One region of the Peribacillus sp. NPDC097198 genome, then DNA from elsewhere that is predicted to be linked to it. Evidence: riboswitches for the same ligand, from Rfam matches in the RefSeq annotation. Region 1 holds a riboswitch; each other region holds the start of a gene.
What was found. Region 1 has a riboswitch for cobalamin ahead of ACIQXQ_RS04165 (hypothetical protein). Riboswitches for the same ligand answer to the same signal wherever they lie in the genome.
Positions count from the first base shown of each region.

Region 2: another riboswitch for cobalamin. It lies ahead of ACIQXQ_RS18850 (hypothetical protein); the one in region 1 lies ahead of ACIQXQ_RS04165 (hypothetical protein).
Region 3: another riboswitch for cobalamin. It lies ahead of metE (5-methyltetrahydropteroyltriglutamate--homocysteine S-methyltransferase); the one in region 1 lies ahead of ACIQXQ_RS04165 (hypothetical protein).
Region 4: another riboswitch for cobalamin. It lies ahead of ACIQXQ_RS02405 (helical backbone metal receptor); the one in region 1 lies ahead of ACIQXQ_RS04165 (hypothetical protein).

Region 1 is NZ_JBIWDO010000002.1:232,660-235,928, forward strand. It holds gene ACIQXQ_RS04160 (MBL fold metallo-hydrolase) at 327-1,145, shown strand; cobalamin riboswitch at 1,219-1,420, shown strand; gene ACIQXQ_RS04165 (hypothetical protein) at 1,649-1,873, shown strand; gene ACIQXQ_RS04170 (hypothetical protein) at 1,903-2,094, opposite strand; gene ACIQXQ_RS04175 (YheE family protein) at 2,153-2,356, opposite strand; gene ACIQXQ_RS04180 (YheC/YheD family endospore coat-associated protein) at 2,417-3,269, opposite strand, start outside.
Region 2 is NZ_JBIWDO010000015.1:48,311-51,579, reverse strand. It holds gene ACIQXQ_RS18855 (AAA family ATPase) at 1-703, opposite strand, end outside; cobalamin riboswitch at 892-1,111, shown strand; gene ACIQXQ_RS18850 (hypothetical protein) at 1,274-1,819, shown strand; gene ACIQXQ_RS18845 (ABC transporter substrate-binding protein) at 1,823-2,773, shown strand; gene ACIQXQ_RS18840 (VWA domain-containing protein) at 2,912-3,269, opposite strand, start outside.
Region 3 is NZ_JBIWDO010000013.1:4,396-7,664, forward strand. It holds gene ACIQXQ_RS18025 (aminopeptidase) at 1-148, opposite strand, end outside; gene bcp (thioredoxin-dependent thiol peroxidase) at 160-630, opposite strand; gene ACIQXQ_RS18035 (potassium channel family protein) at 693-1,115, opposite strand; cobalamin riboswitch at 1,398-1,595, shown strand; gene metE (5-methyltetrahydropteroyltriglutamate--homocysteine S-methyltransferase) at 1,735-3,269, shown strand, end outside.
Region 4 is NZ_JBIWDO010000001.1:499,802-503,070, forward strand. It holds gene ACIQXQ_RS02400 (FecCD family ABC transporter permease) at 1-956, opposite strand, end outside; gene ACIQXQ_RS02405 (helical backbone metal receptor) at 919-1,884, opposite strand; cobalamin riboswitch at 2,051-2,228, opposite strand; gene ACIQXQ_RS02410 (ABC transporter ATP-binding protein) at 2,350-3,198, opposite strand; gene ACIQXQ_RS02415 (FecCD family ABC transporter permease) at 3,195-3,269, opposite strand, start outside.

The sequences.
Region 1 (3,269 bases):
AATTACTATTTTAGTATTTTATTATTTTTTTAATATAATCTATATTATTTGTTAAATACAGTAATGTCAATTATTTTTTGAATTTTATCAAGATTATGAATCAAACGATCTACTTGCCCAGATTATAGTGGCCATTTGCTAAGTTACACGGAACGTCCCGGATCTTACATGGCCTGTCTGCGTAAGAATATGGACTTTGATCACTCCCATCATTAGAAAAAATATTATACTTGTAAAAAGTATGGAGAGATAATACATTTATTGTAAGTAAATTAGAAAATAAAGGATGATGAGTTTTTCCAAAAAAATGATTGGGGTGGAAAGTCATGCTGGAAATGAAAACGATAAACGATGTGGTTTGCGTAAAAGGGACACCGGAAGGAAACAAATCAGGCATGAGCGTGAATGTGTTCTTAACCGATGGCATGTTAGTTGATACGGGGGCAAAAATCTTGTTGAAGGAACTTACTCCATTCTTTGAAACCGCTGATTACGATATGGTTGCGCTGACGCATTATCATGAGGACCATACGGGTGGGGCCGCATGGATACAGGAACATAGGAACGTTCCCATCTATATTCATCCGATGTCCCTCGATATTTGTGCAAAGGATGCAGAATATCCCGATTACCGTAGAGTTTTTTGGGGAGATAGGGATGCCTTCAAGGCAGAACCATTAGGAGGGGTCGTCCATTCACGCACTCAAACATGGGAGCCAATCTTTACGCCAGGGCATTCGAGGGACCATATGGTTTACCTGAACCATAGTAATGGCATGCTGTTTTCGGGTGACCTGTTTGTAACGCCGAAAACGAAGCTCGTTTTAAGGGAAGAATCTATCCCGGTCATCATGGAATCCATCAAGAAACTGCTTCAGTATGATTTTAAAGAGGTCTTTTGCTGCCATGCCGGATATGTCCCGAACGGAAAGGAAATGTTTGAAAGAAAGCTCAGTTACTTGGAAAATCTGCGCGGTGAAATTCTGCGTTTGCATGATCAAGGATTGGAAGTCCATGAAATTCAGCAAAACGTGTTGCCTAATCGGTATCCGCTTATCGAGATATCCGGTCATGAATGGGATTCGGAGCATATCATTACATCGATACTGAAAGAGAGTAGGGTGTATTCAGAGGACAGAGGATAGATAGGGCCCAAGAACAAGGCAGGAGCCTCATTGTAATCCTAGTGAAAATTTGATACAGTTAAACTGAAAAATAGTATTTCGTCTAGAAATGGGTGCAGATAAGAAAGTGTAGCTTATCTGCTTAAAAGGGAAGTCGGTTAGAATCCGACGCTGTCCCGCAACTGTAAATGAGAGCGATTCGAAGGAATGCCACTGTCTTTTTTGCAAGAAAAGATGGGAAGGTTCGAAAAGCGATGATCATGAGCCAGGAGACCTGCCCGTTTTTAGCACAACGCCAGAAACCTACGAGGATAGGGGGTGTTAAGTGCGAAAAATTAGCAAGAACATGCTTTCTTATTTTTGTAGAAAAATGGGGAATCATGGTCATTTTTGTTATGTTTCGTTTGCACTCTAACAACTTCTGAATGGGAAGTTGTTTTTTGTTTTTTACAAGTCCATATTGGACAATATTCAAAAAGAATCCTGTTAATTAGACAGGACAGCTATCATAGGGGGCCATATCATTGTTTGGTACAGTTGAGCATTTTACGGACTATTTAAAAGCGCAAATCATGCGTAACTTTTGTGTGGAAGAAATGATATCTTTAGATGATTGCCGAGCAAGCTTGATTGAGGAAATCCAGGTTCATGGCAAAAACGTAGAAGATAGGAAAGAATACGAAGCAAATCTTGAAAGAGCCTTTAGCCAAGTGAATATAGAAATATTCGGCTATCAAGAAATCAAATAAAGAGCCGCCCATAAGGGAAGCCCTTGTTTTCAATCTTTATTGATGTTCGGTTCCGTTTCATCATGAAAGTCATGGGCTTCCTCAATGTTCAAGGTGTCCGCGGCTTCATAGACGTTTCCGCCAGCAAGTCCTTCATTGATGATACGATCGATATCGAGGTATACAGAATCCTTACCGTCATACTCGGTATCCTTCAGAAATGTAATCTTTTCTTTATCCAAATGAAATCCCTCCTTGGCTTTTTAATAGTGTTAGCCAAAGAGGGATTCTTTATTCTGTTTATTCGTACACGTGATACACCATTAAATCATGGATCATGCCCTTAAGTTTTTCTTCCTCTGATTCTTCAGGCGGATTGGTTAACCACTCGATGGACCCATCTTTATGATAGAGGGCTTGGACGGCCAATTTATTGAAGTAAAAGGAAATCTTCCAGCCAGGTAAATTCTTGTGCAACGGCTTCCATTGAAAATGCGTAATCATATGTATAACCTCCATATCGCTGTTTCTCATTTCATTATAATGGAAAAAGCAGGATGGAGGTTATTTTCTTATGTGATTCGGAAAAGTTAATTCAATGAACAGGTTTTTTAAATGTAGTAGGCGGCTCGCTTCAATTTCCTCTTCATCAAATTGCATGGGTTTTGAATTGACTTCATAAATGAATAGAGCACCGGATGTATCTTCCCCGATATCAATGGAGAATTCCCCAAGAAAGCCAAACTTCCTGGAGAGGATGATTCCACATCTTTGCGCAATGTTCGCCAACTTCCTGTTTAACGGCCTCGTTTGTAGCTGCTGATAGGGAAAAAGCTTTCCCCCCCTTGGCGTATGGGTTGTGATTTCCTGGGTTTGCGACATCCTCACGCCCTTGCCGGTCACTTTATAAAACCCATTTTCATAATGAACAAGAATACGGTAATCGTATCGGTGTCCATTCAGTTTCTTTGGAATGACCGCTCGTTGGGCCAGATACCCCCTCTTTTTGAGCGACGCCTTATTGGCTTCCCAAAACGCGGAGAAATCAGGGTACAATTCCTGATGTTTCAGGCTATTGAATTGGAGGGTGCCATCAGGTTTTTCTAGCAGGGTGTAGATGCCCTTACCTTGGCTTCCTTTGCATGGTTTCAAATAAATATGTTTGTGGAAATGTAAGAAGTCCGCTAGTTGGGTAGGGTCGGATAGGTCTATGGTCGATGGAAGATGGCGGGCTAGAGATCCATCTTCCGTCAATGCTTCGTACATCAAGTACTTATCCAAAAAATGAGGGTTGAATAAAGTGATGCGATGTTCTTTAAAAAAGGAAAGGAGTTCTTGAAAACTTTCCGATGCTTCGAATCCCCTTTTGGGAATGCGATTATAAACGATATCGGGCAGTGGTAATTTTACCTCATTC
Region 2 (3,269 bases), on a different contig from region 1:
GTGATTGATTAGCTAACTCGACGATATACGTCTTTATCGTATCATCCACGATCACGGCCTTTGCCTCTATCTGCAAATCTATCAGTTCCTCTAACGAAATCACGGATTCCAATTCTTCAATCGGAGCCGTATATTGGGCCCGATGCAACACTTCTATCTCTTCTGCCACTTCCGGATACCCCATCTTCATTTTCAATAAAAAACGATCTAGCTGTGCTTCTGGAAGTGGGTATGTGCCTTCGTAATCAATTGGATTTTGAGTGGCCATGACGAAAAACGGTTGTTCCAGTTTCCTTGTCACACCATCCACCGTCACGCTTGCCTCTTCCATTCCTTCAAGTAGGGCGGATTGCGTTTTCGGTGATGTCCGATTGATTTCATCGGCCAAAATGATATGGCCCATGATTGGCCCCGGTCTAAAGATGAACTCTTGTTCCTTCGGATTGAAAATCGATACCCCCGTTACATCGGACGGTAGCAAGTCAGGCGTGAATTGAATCCGTTTGAAATCCGCCCCGATGGACTTCGCTAGCGCCCTGACCAAGACGGTCTTCCCCACGCCCGGGACATCTTCCAATAAGACATGTCCACCAGAAAGGAGCGCCACAAGACTTAGTTCTGCTATATCTCTTTTTCCAATAATGACCTTTTCAATGTTTTCCAAAATCATATCCAGTTTCTGATTCACTTGTTTATAAACCATTCTCTACCTCCCATGATTATGTAAATCACTCATGCTTAACCCTTATTTATTCGACATCCATTTTACATTAACCTCCAATTTATCCTTACAAAGTGAGTTTACTAGAATAATACCCCTATAAAAGAGATTTCTTGAAATCTTTTCACTATTTAAGTAATTAATTATGATAGACTGGTACTAAGTGAATATAAACCTTGCAGAAAATAGGTGCTGACTTGTCAGCTTAATAGGGAATTCGGTGTAAAACCGAAGCTGTTTCCGCAACTGTAAGTGCTAATGAAATAAGAAATATGCCACTGTTTGTGAATGAATCCGCACGCACGATACCATTCATTCAATCCAAATGGGAAGGTTCTTAGAGTAAAATGATGCACGAGCCAGGAGACCTGCCTTTTTTTTATCGTATTTTGCTCTTCGGAAGTTAGGAGGATTGTACGGCAATCTTCCATCTTTTTTTCCGTTCGAGATACATAGATGATTGTTTGCCGACCAATACCTTTGGTCGGCTTTTTCTTTTGCGCCGAAAAGCAATACGAAGGTCATTCACATTATTAAAAAGGAGGAAAAATCATGGCAAAGAAGGATGCCCGCTTTTTATGCTACCCATTCATGCGCGAATCAGTTTCAACCGTTGATTATGAAATTCGCACCGATTCATTGACGACTCAAATGGGACTGGCAGCGTCGTTCACGAAAGAGATTCCTGAAGTCTACAGGGATTTAATGGAACTGTTGCCGATGGCTTATCATTTAAATGGTTCTGCCCGGGGGAAATTGGCCATAACCGAAGACGGTCTAAACCGCCTAAGTGAAATCTATGACTATTATGTCGCTGAAGTGAAAGAACGCATCGAAACATTTGTGCTACCCCAAGGATCGACGGCAGCCTGTATTTTGCATACTTGCCGTAGTGAAGCCAAGAAATCCGTCCGTGCCTTGCAAAAAGTCAGTACGGAAAAAGATGTGCCCGCGATTCTTTTTGATTATGCTCATTTGCTTGCCAATGTTCTATTCGTGATGGCTGTCTATGTCAATAAACAACTGGGTGTCGAAGAGATTCCCTTTATCAGCAAATCCTATCCAACCAAAACAATGAAAAAGAAAACGGAGGAATAAAACATGATAAGAACAGTAAGATCCAGTTGGATTGCCCTTCTGATGGTCGCCCTTTTCCTTACAGGATGTGCCTCGAATGATGATCAGAAATCGATAGAGAAAAAAGATCCTGCAACAACTGAAGAAGTCAAATCCTATACCGTCACCGATGATAGTGGAAAAGAAATCACATTTGATAAGGTTCCGGAAACGGTCGTTTCACTTCAACCCAGTAATACGGAGATTTTATATGCCCTTGGTGTAGGGAATAAGGTGATTGGAGCGACAGATTTCGATAACTATCCTGAGGAAGCTAAAGATGTCGAGCGTGTCTCTGATTCGATGACGATCAATTCCGAAAAAATCATCTCTTTGAAACCGGATGCCATCATTGCCTACACAATTGGCGATGAAGCAGCATTAAAGCCGCTTGAAGATGCGGGAATTCCCATTTTCATTATTAAATCAGCCGTGACCTTTGATGATGTATATAGCGATATTGATCAAATTGCCAAAGTCATGGGCGTAACGGACCAAGGGGATGACCTAGTCAAAAACATAAAAAAACAAATCAAAGATGTTGAAGAAAAAGTGGCGAGTGTTGATTCTAAAGAAAAAACATATTTCGAAATCAGCCCTTCTCCGGAAATCTATACAGCGGGAGCTGAAACCTTCCAGCAAGAGATCTTGGCGTCTGCCGGTATCGAAAATATCTTTGCCGACCAAAAGGGCTGGGCGAAAATAGCAGATGAAGAAGTCGTCAAGCGCAACCCGGATGCCATCATCACAACCGTAGGCTATGTGGACAATGCTGTGGATGAAATCAAATCCCGTAAAGGTTGGAAAGATGTCAGCGCCGTGAAGGAAGACCAAGTATATCAGCTTAGCGAAGACGTCATGTCACGTCCCGGACCGCGTATCGGAGAAGCCGTAGAACTAACTGCAAAGACCATATATCCGCAATTATTCAAATAAAGACACACTCAAAAGGGGTAATTACGCCGAAATCGTATATATAATAAAAGGCGGAAACGTTGATTTAACAACATTTCTGCCTTTTATTTTGTGCATGAATCCTCTTGAAAGAGGGCTATTAGACAGCCCCTTTGATTATTAATCTTTATATTTCTCTTTCATTTCTTCTTCTTTCTTTTTAATTGATTCTTTTAAACCCTCCCCTTCATTTTTCACTGTCGTGTTCAATTCTTCATATTTTTCGTCATAATACTCTTTTATTATTTCACGGCGTTGTTTGACTAAACTGCGAGCTTCCTCCCAAGTCTCATAATTTATTTGTTTCTTATCCTTTAAATAACTCGTAGCCTCATACATGCGATTGCTTTCATCAGAGGAAAGCCTAGAAAAACTGTTTTTTTCATCAAGTAAAGACGATGTCTTCTTATTTTGTTCATCCCGAACGGTACTCCAATTTTCATTGCCCCAATTCCACCATTGGTTCCACAGATCTCTA
Region 3 (3,269 bases), on a different contig from region 1:
CCCCCATTCTATAGGCTTCGTCAATCAGTTCCTTCAATAGGGCCTTTGCTGCAACAGGCCCACGGATCAAGACTCGCTCTTTCGCCTGCAGCCTCAGTGAATGATGAATCAGCTGCTTGGCAAGCTTGATAAGTCGCTCATCCTTCATTAGCCTGTACCTTATTTTTCTAGGTCACGAAGAGTTTCCAACGCTTCTTCGACGTGGCCCTTTACTTTGACTTTACGCCATTCTTTAACGATCGTTCCTTCCTTATCAATCAGGAAAGTCGAACGCTCAATGCCCATGTATTCCTTACCGAAGTTCTTTTTCAATTTCCATACGCCATATAATTCAGCGGCTTCTTGCTTTTCATCAGCAAGCAACAGGAAAGGCAACCCATGTTTTTCAATGAATTTTTCATGACGTGTTACCGGGTCCGGGCTAATGCCTATGATGACAGCATCAAGCTCTTCGAATTGTTCATTAGCATCACGGAAATCACAAGCCTCCGTCGTGCAACCGGGTGTCATGTCTTTTGGGTAAAAATATAATACAACGTGTTTACCCTTGAATCCTGATAGGGTAACTTGTTCTCCGTTGTTTGCTGGTAATTGAAAGTCTGGTGCTTTTTCTCCAATTTCGACCGTCATTCTAAACCCTCCATTTCTTTCATCATGGTAAGCGTACCCAATAATTGAAAGAAACACAACTTTCATTTCTTGTTCTTTCTTTCCTTCTGTTCAAAATCGATGACAGCCCTGATCACAAATGCCGCAGGAAGCGTATAGCCAATGAATGCTTGGATTGTCGCGATCATCCGGCCAATGCCGATTGGGGAGATATCCCCATATCCGACGGAGAACATCGTCATCGCACTAAAATAAAATGAGGTCTTCAGCTGCTCGGAAAAGGTCCCATCCAAGCGATTGCCCATATCAAGAATCACCGAATGATTCTGAAGCTCGTATAATAAATAAATCAGTGCAAAACCGACTAATAATGTCGCATATAAATTGCCGAGCCACAGCATATCTTCAAGAGAAAACTTCTTTGCCTCCGACTCAGAAAGAAATAAGGTCCGAATGCTCATCACCATGCAAAAGATAATCCCCACAATCAAAATATAAAAGGTCATCCCCCACGCCTCATTTCAAAAACAACCCACTTCCCTTATACATACTCTTTTCCGAGTCAATATATGCTCGTTTTAGGGGTCAGACCCTATTTCCCAGCTACTGCACCATCTAGGAAACATAGATACAGCATGGGTTCTTGTGCCATATGGTGGGGGTCAGACCCCATTTCCCGACTTTTTCCTTGTTGACCCATTTGGTTGGGGTATGCTAAGATGGGTTAAGTTTTTATAATATTTTGTAAATTTCAGCGTCCGTGTTTATGCGGTCGGAGTTTTTTGTGAATTTCATATGTGGAGATAGGTTCCTAAGCTTTTAGGATTAAAAGGGAAGTCCGGTGTAATTCCGGCACGGTCCCGCCACTGTAATGGGAATGTATAGCGCTTTTGTTTGATGCCACTGGTCCTTTTGGATTGGGAAGGCTTTTAGTGCTAAGTAAGAGTTCCCTGAGTCAGGAGACCTGCCTATTTCGACAACACTGTTTTAACCTACGGGAGATAGGGAGGTGTTAGGGACCTTATAATGATAAGGGGTATTTTCGTGCCCCTTTATTTTAAGCATTTCTAACTTTCTCTTTTGACGGTTAGGGATGCTTTTTTGTTGTTATTTCATTAAAAGGAGATGGATGTGTTGAAAAGTAGTAATATAGGGTACCCACGAATCGGTGAGGATCGTGAATGGAAACGTACATTAGAGGCCTATTGGGCTGGAACATTAAATGAAACGGAATTCATGGCGCAATTGGAAGCGATCCGTTTAGGCAATTTGCAAAAACAAAGAGATCAAGGCATCGATATCATCCCGGTCAACGACTTTACGTTATATGATCAAATGCTCGATATGTCCGTCATGTTCGGCCTGGTGCCAGAACGCTATTCGGCTTATAAAGGTCGCATGGTCCCCCTTTCCGTTTATTATTCAATGGCCCGTGGGAACAAGGATGAAGTCGCTTCCGAAATGACGAAATGGTTCAATACAAATTATCACTATATCGTTCCAGAGCTAAAACAGTCCCAGCTTACGTTGACAGAAAACAAGCCGCTTGCCGCTTACCGCGAAGCCAAGGAAAAACTAGGAATCGATACGAAACCGGTTATAGTCGGACCTTACACATTCATTTCTTTGTCAAAGGGCTATGAAAAAAGTGATCTTCCGGCCATCATCCTGAGCCTGTTGCCTTTATACACAAAAATTTTGCGAGAGCTGGAACAAGAAGGCGTGAAGTGGGTGCAGATCGATGAACCTTCCCTTGTTTCTTCCCTTTCCAAAGACGAGATGAAAACTGTTACATACCTGTATGAAAAATTGAACGAAGCTGTCCCCAACCTGAACATCATGCTGCAAACATACTTTGATGCTGTAGAACACTACCAAGAAGTGATCGACTTGCCCGTTCAAGGAATCGGCCTTGATTTGGTCCATGACAAAGGAAAAAATCTCAGCAATCTTCAAACAGTCGGTTTCCCGCAAGATAAAATACTTGGGGCCGGTGTGATTGACGGGAAAAACATTTGGCTTTCTGACTTGACGAAAAAAATCAAGTTGGTCGAGTCCATTACGAAACACGTAGCCGAAGATCGAATTTGGCTTCAACCTTCCTGCTCCCTGCTACATGTTCCAGTGACGGTTCGAAACGAGACAGAACTAGCTAGCGAAGTGAAAGAAGCCCTTGCCTTTGCTGATGAGAAACTAGAAGAAATCACACTTTTGGTCAGAGGAAACAACGAAGGTCCAGAATCAATCGAAGAAAAGGTGACGGCAAACAAAGCTGCATGGCAGACCTTAAATAATTCAAAGGCCAGAAACCATAAAGACGTTCAATCCGCTGTCGAACAGGCGAAGCAGCAATCCCATGGCCGTACCCTGCCATTTAAACAGCGCTATCAAAAACAACAGGCGTATTTCAACCTGCCCTTCCTTCCAACCACGACAATTGGAAGCTTTCCGCAGACCGCGGAAGTTAAACAGGCCCGCGGGAAATTCAAACGCGGTGAATGGACGGCTGATCAATATGAAGCATTCGTGAACGAGGAGATTGGCAGATGGATTGATATCCAGGAAGAAATCGGATTGGACGTCCTTGTGCACGGGGAGTTTGAACGAACCGATATGGTCGAGTTTTTCGGCCATAAATTGGGCGGCTTCGTCTTCCTTGA
Region 4 (3,269 bases), on a different contig from region 1:
GTTCGTGCCACCAGATCAGCCAATATTAAAAATCCGCTTCCCACAATCATTGATAATGGCAACAGATGCGTATGGTCTGGCCCCCAAATCCTGCGGACCAAATGGGGGATGACCAGCCCTACAAAGCCAATCGTCCCTGATACGGCAACGGCAGCCCCTGTCAGTATCGAGCCGGCGATCAGAATCAGCATCTTCCTCCGCTGAACATTCACGCCTAGGTGCCTCGCACGGTCTTCCCCAAATGTCATGGCATTCAATTCGTGGGTATTCATCATCAAAACGAGAGAACCAAGGAGGAAAAATGGCAAAATGATCGTGACATGACTCCAACCACGCATCGAGACACTTCCCATCAGCCAGCTGATGATTTGCCTTAACTCCTCACCCGTCAATGCAATCATCAATGAGATGAAAGCACTTAAAAACGAGCTGAAAATGATACCGGTTAAAATAATCGTTTCTACCTTCATGGAACGATCCATTTTTCTTGCAAAGGTCAATACGCAAAAAATCGTCAACAATGAAAAAAGAATGCTTAATGTAGGCAGTGTATATAGGCCAAAAAACGGCAGTGACAAATTCAAAAACAACGTTAATACTGCACCAAGCGAAGCCCCTGAGGATATTCCCAGGGTATAGGGGTCAGCTAGGGGATTCCTGAGCAATCCCTGAAATGCTGCCCCTGCTATTGCAAGGGATGCCCCAACCAAACCTGCAAGCACGACCCTCGGCAGGCGGATGTTCATCACGATATTCGTCAGTGTCCCATCCGGTTCCATGGCCAGGGGCAAATGAAGGACTTCCTTGCCAATGATTTGCAAAAGCACTGGTATCGGAACGGAAACCGATCCTAAGGAAATACCGATCAATATCGAAATAACCAAAAATGATAGGGCAAATACATAGGCCAATGCCCGTTTAGTTTTTAAATACGTTCGGATAGACTGATTTGGCAAGTTCCTCTACTCCCTCTATAAGCCTAGGACCGGAACGAGTGACAATATCTGAATGGACATCGAAAACCTCACCATTCTTAACTGCCTGAATGTCGGCCCATCCATTTCTTCCCGTTACCTCTTTGACTGGATCTCCTGTGTAGTAACCATAGGTTGTAATGATGACATCCGGGTTGGCCGCTATCATCGACTCTTCATCGAGTTTTACCCAGCCATCCAATTCACCTGCGACATTATCCGCTGAAATGATGTCCAGCATTTCATCCATGAAAGTATTTTTTCCCGTTGTATAGATTTCAGGTGACGGTGAAACCTCTACAAAAACACTTTTTCTATCCTCACTCTTGATTGCCTTAGCCTTTTCTTTGATCTTTTCCAGCTTGGTCTGCATCGTCTTGACGATTTCCTTTGCCTTATCCAGTTCCCCTATTGCCGTTCCAATCATCTCGATAGACGTATACACTTCTTTAAAGCTTTTAGCATCATTCACGATTATAACTGGAATACCCGCATCCTTAAGCTGTTGGATTCCTTCTTTGGAATTATGGGCACTCTCATGAGCAAGAACGATATCAGGCTGCAAGGCTAAAATCATCTCTGTATCTATTTCCATTCCACCTATCTTCTGAATATCTTTCGTTTCTTCCGGGTAATTGTCATTTTCAGACACTCCAATCACTTTCTCACCCGAACCTAGCGCAAAGACCGCTTCTGTATTACTTGGGATTAATGAAACAATTTTTTCTGGTTTCTGCTCGATGGTGACTTTGTTACCCACTGCATCTTGTAACGAAAGCGGGAAGCCCTGGTTAACAGCTTGTTTTGTCGACTGGTTTTCTCCTGTTCCATCCTGGGAGGCATCGCTACAGCCAACCAGTATACCGACCATCAATCCCATCACAAGCATGAAACTATATATCTTCCTCATCTTAAAACCTCCATCATTTTTGAGTTCATTTCTGGACCTTCACACATGTGTTGCGAATATCAAAAGACATACAAAAAAGCATCCCCCATCAAAACGGAGGATGCATGTATGGCAACGGAACAAAAAAGGGACATAGCTCTGCCACACACCTCCCCATCCGCGTGGTTACCGGTGTACAATTTTGGCAGGTCTCCTGGCTCATGGTCATTGCTAACGGCACCTTCCCATATTATTCATACAGTGGTATACATCCGTTAACTCCCATTTACAGTGGCGCGACCGCGTTGGCATTTCACCAACTTCCCTTTCAAGTCCTTACAGACACCAAATTGTTCATATGTATATAATTTCACTGCCTTTCATTATACACCATTTAGGAAATCGTATTATATGATATTTCAGATTACTTTAAATTAAGATTTGGAACGCAAAAAGGCAACCATCACATGGCTGCCTTCTATAGCTTTAGATGTCACTATTAAAACGGCATGTACTTTGATCACGTAAAAGACCTAGATCTTTCGGCACCATCGTTTCAATCAAAAAGTCATCCTCTTCCTCATAAATGATTTTCTTCATTTCGATTCCGAAGTACTCTTTCATCCGGGCTTCCGTCATCACTTCGCGGACTTCGCCATACACCACACGCTTTTCCTTGGCAGTCATTAAAACATGGTCAGCCAAGTAGAATGCGTGGTTCGGATAATGCGTGTTTATGATACAAGAAATGTTCTTCTCTTTCGATAACCGCTTAAGTGTCTGTAAAATCACGATTTGCTTTTGAATATCAAGATGCGATTCCGGCTCATCAAGAATCAATACATCCGGATCCGATACAAGCGTCCGGGCAATCAAGGCCAGCTGCAATTCCCCACCACTGACGGAATTACAGGACTTTTTGGCAAGGTGCGCAATGCCAACCATTTCAAGAGCAGCGATGGCAGCCTCCCGGTCCTTTGCAGAAGGCTGGGACAGCGTACTGATATAAGGCGCCCTTCCCATAATGACAAGCTCTTCCAAAGTAAATCCGAAAACCATTTTATGTGCCTGAGGAACATAACCGATTCGTTTCCAGATCGTTTTGCGTGATAGCGCAGTAAGCGGCTTTCCGTCGATGAGCGTTTGACCCTTTTTCCAATCAAGAAGGCCGGTGATACACTTCAGCATCGTGGTTTTACCGGCACCGTTCGGGCCAAGGATCGCCATGATCTCTCCGTCATTCAACGAAAAGTCAATGTCGGTCTGGTAAAGAAAAGGAGCTTTCTCTCTTTTTTTAGCATAGAAAAAATTCCCTCCCTGCACCTCGATTTTCATGACCACCCACCTCCTGTCTTTCTAAGTAGAATCGCAAAGAATGGTGCGCCGATAATGGCTGTCAATATCGA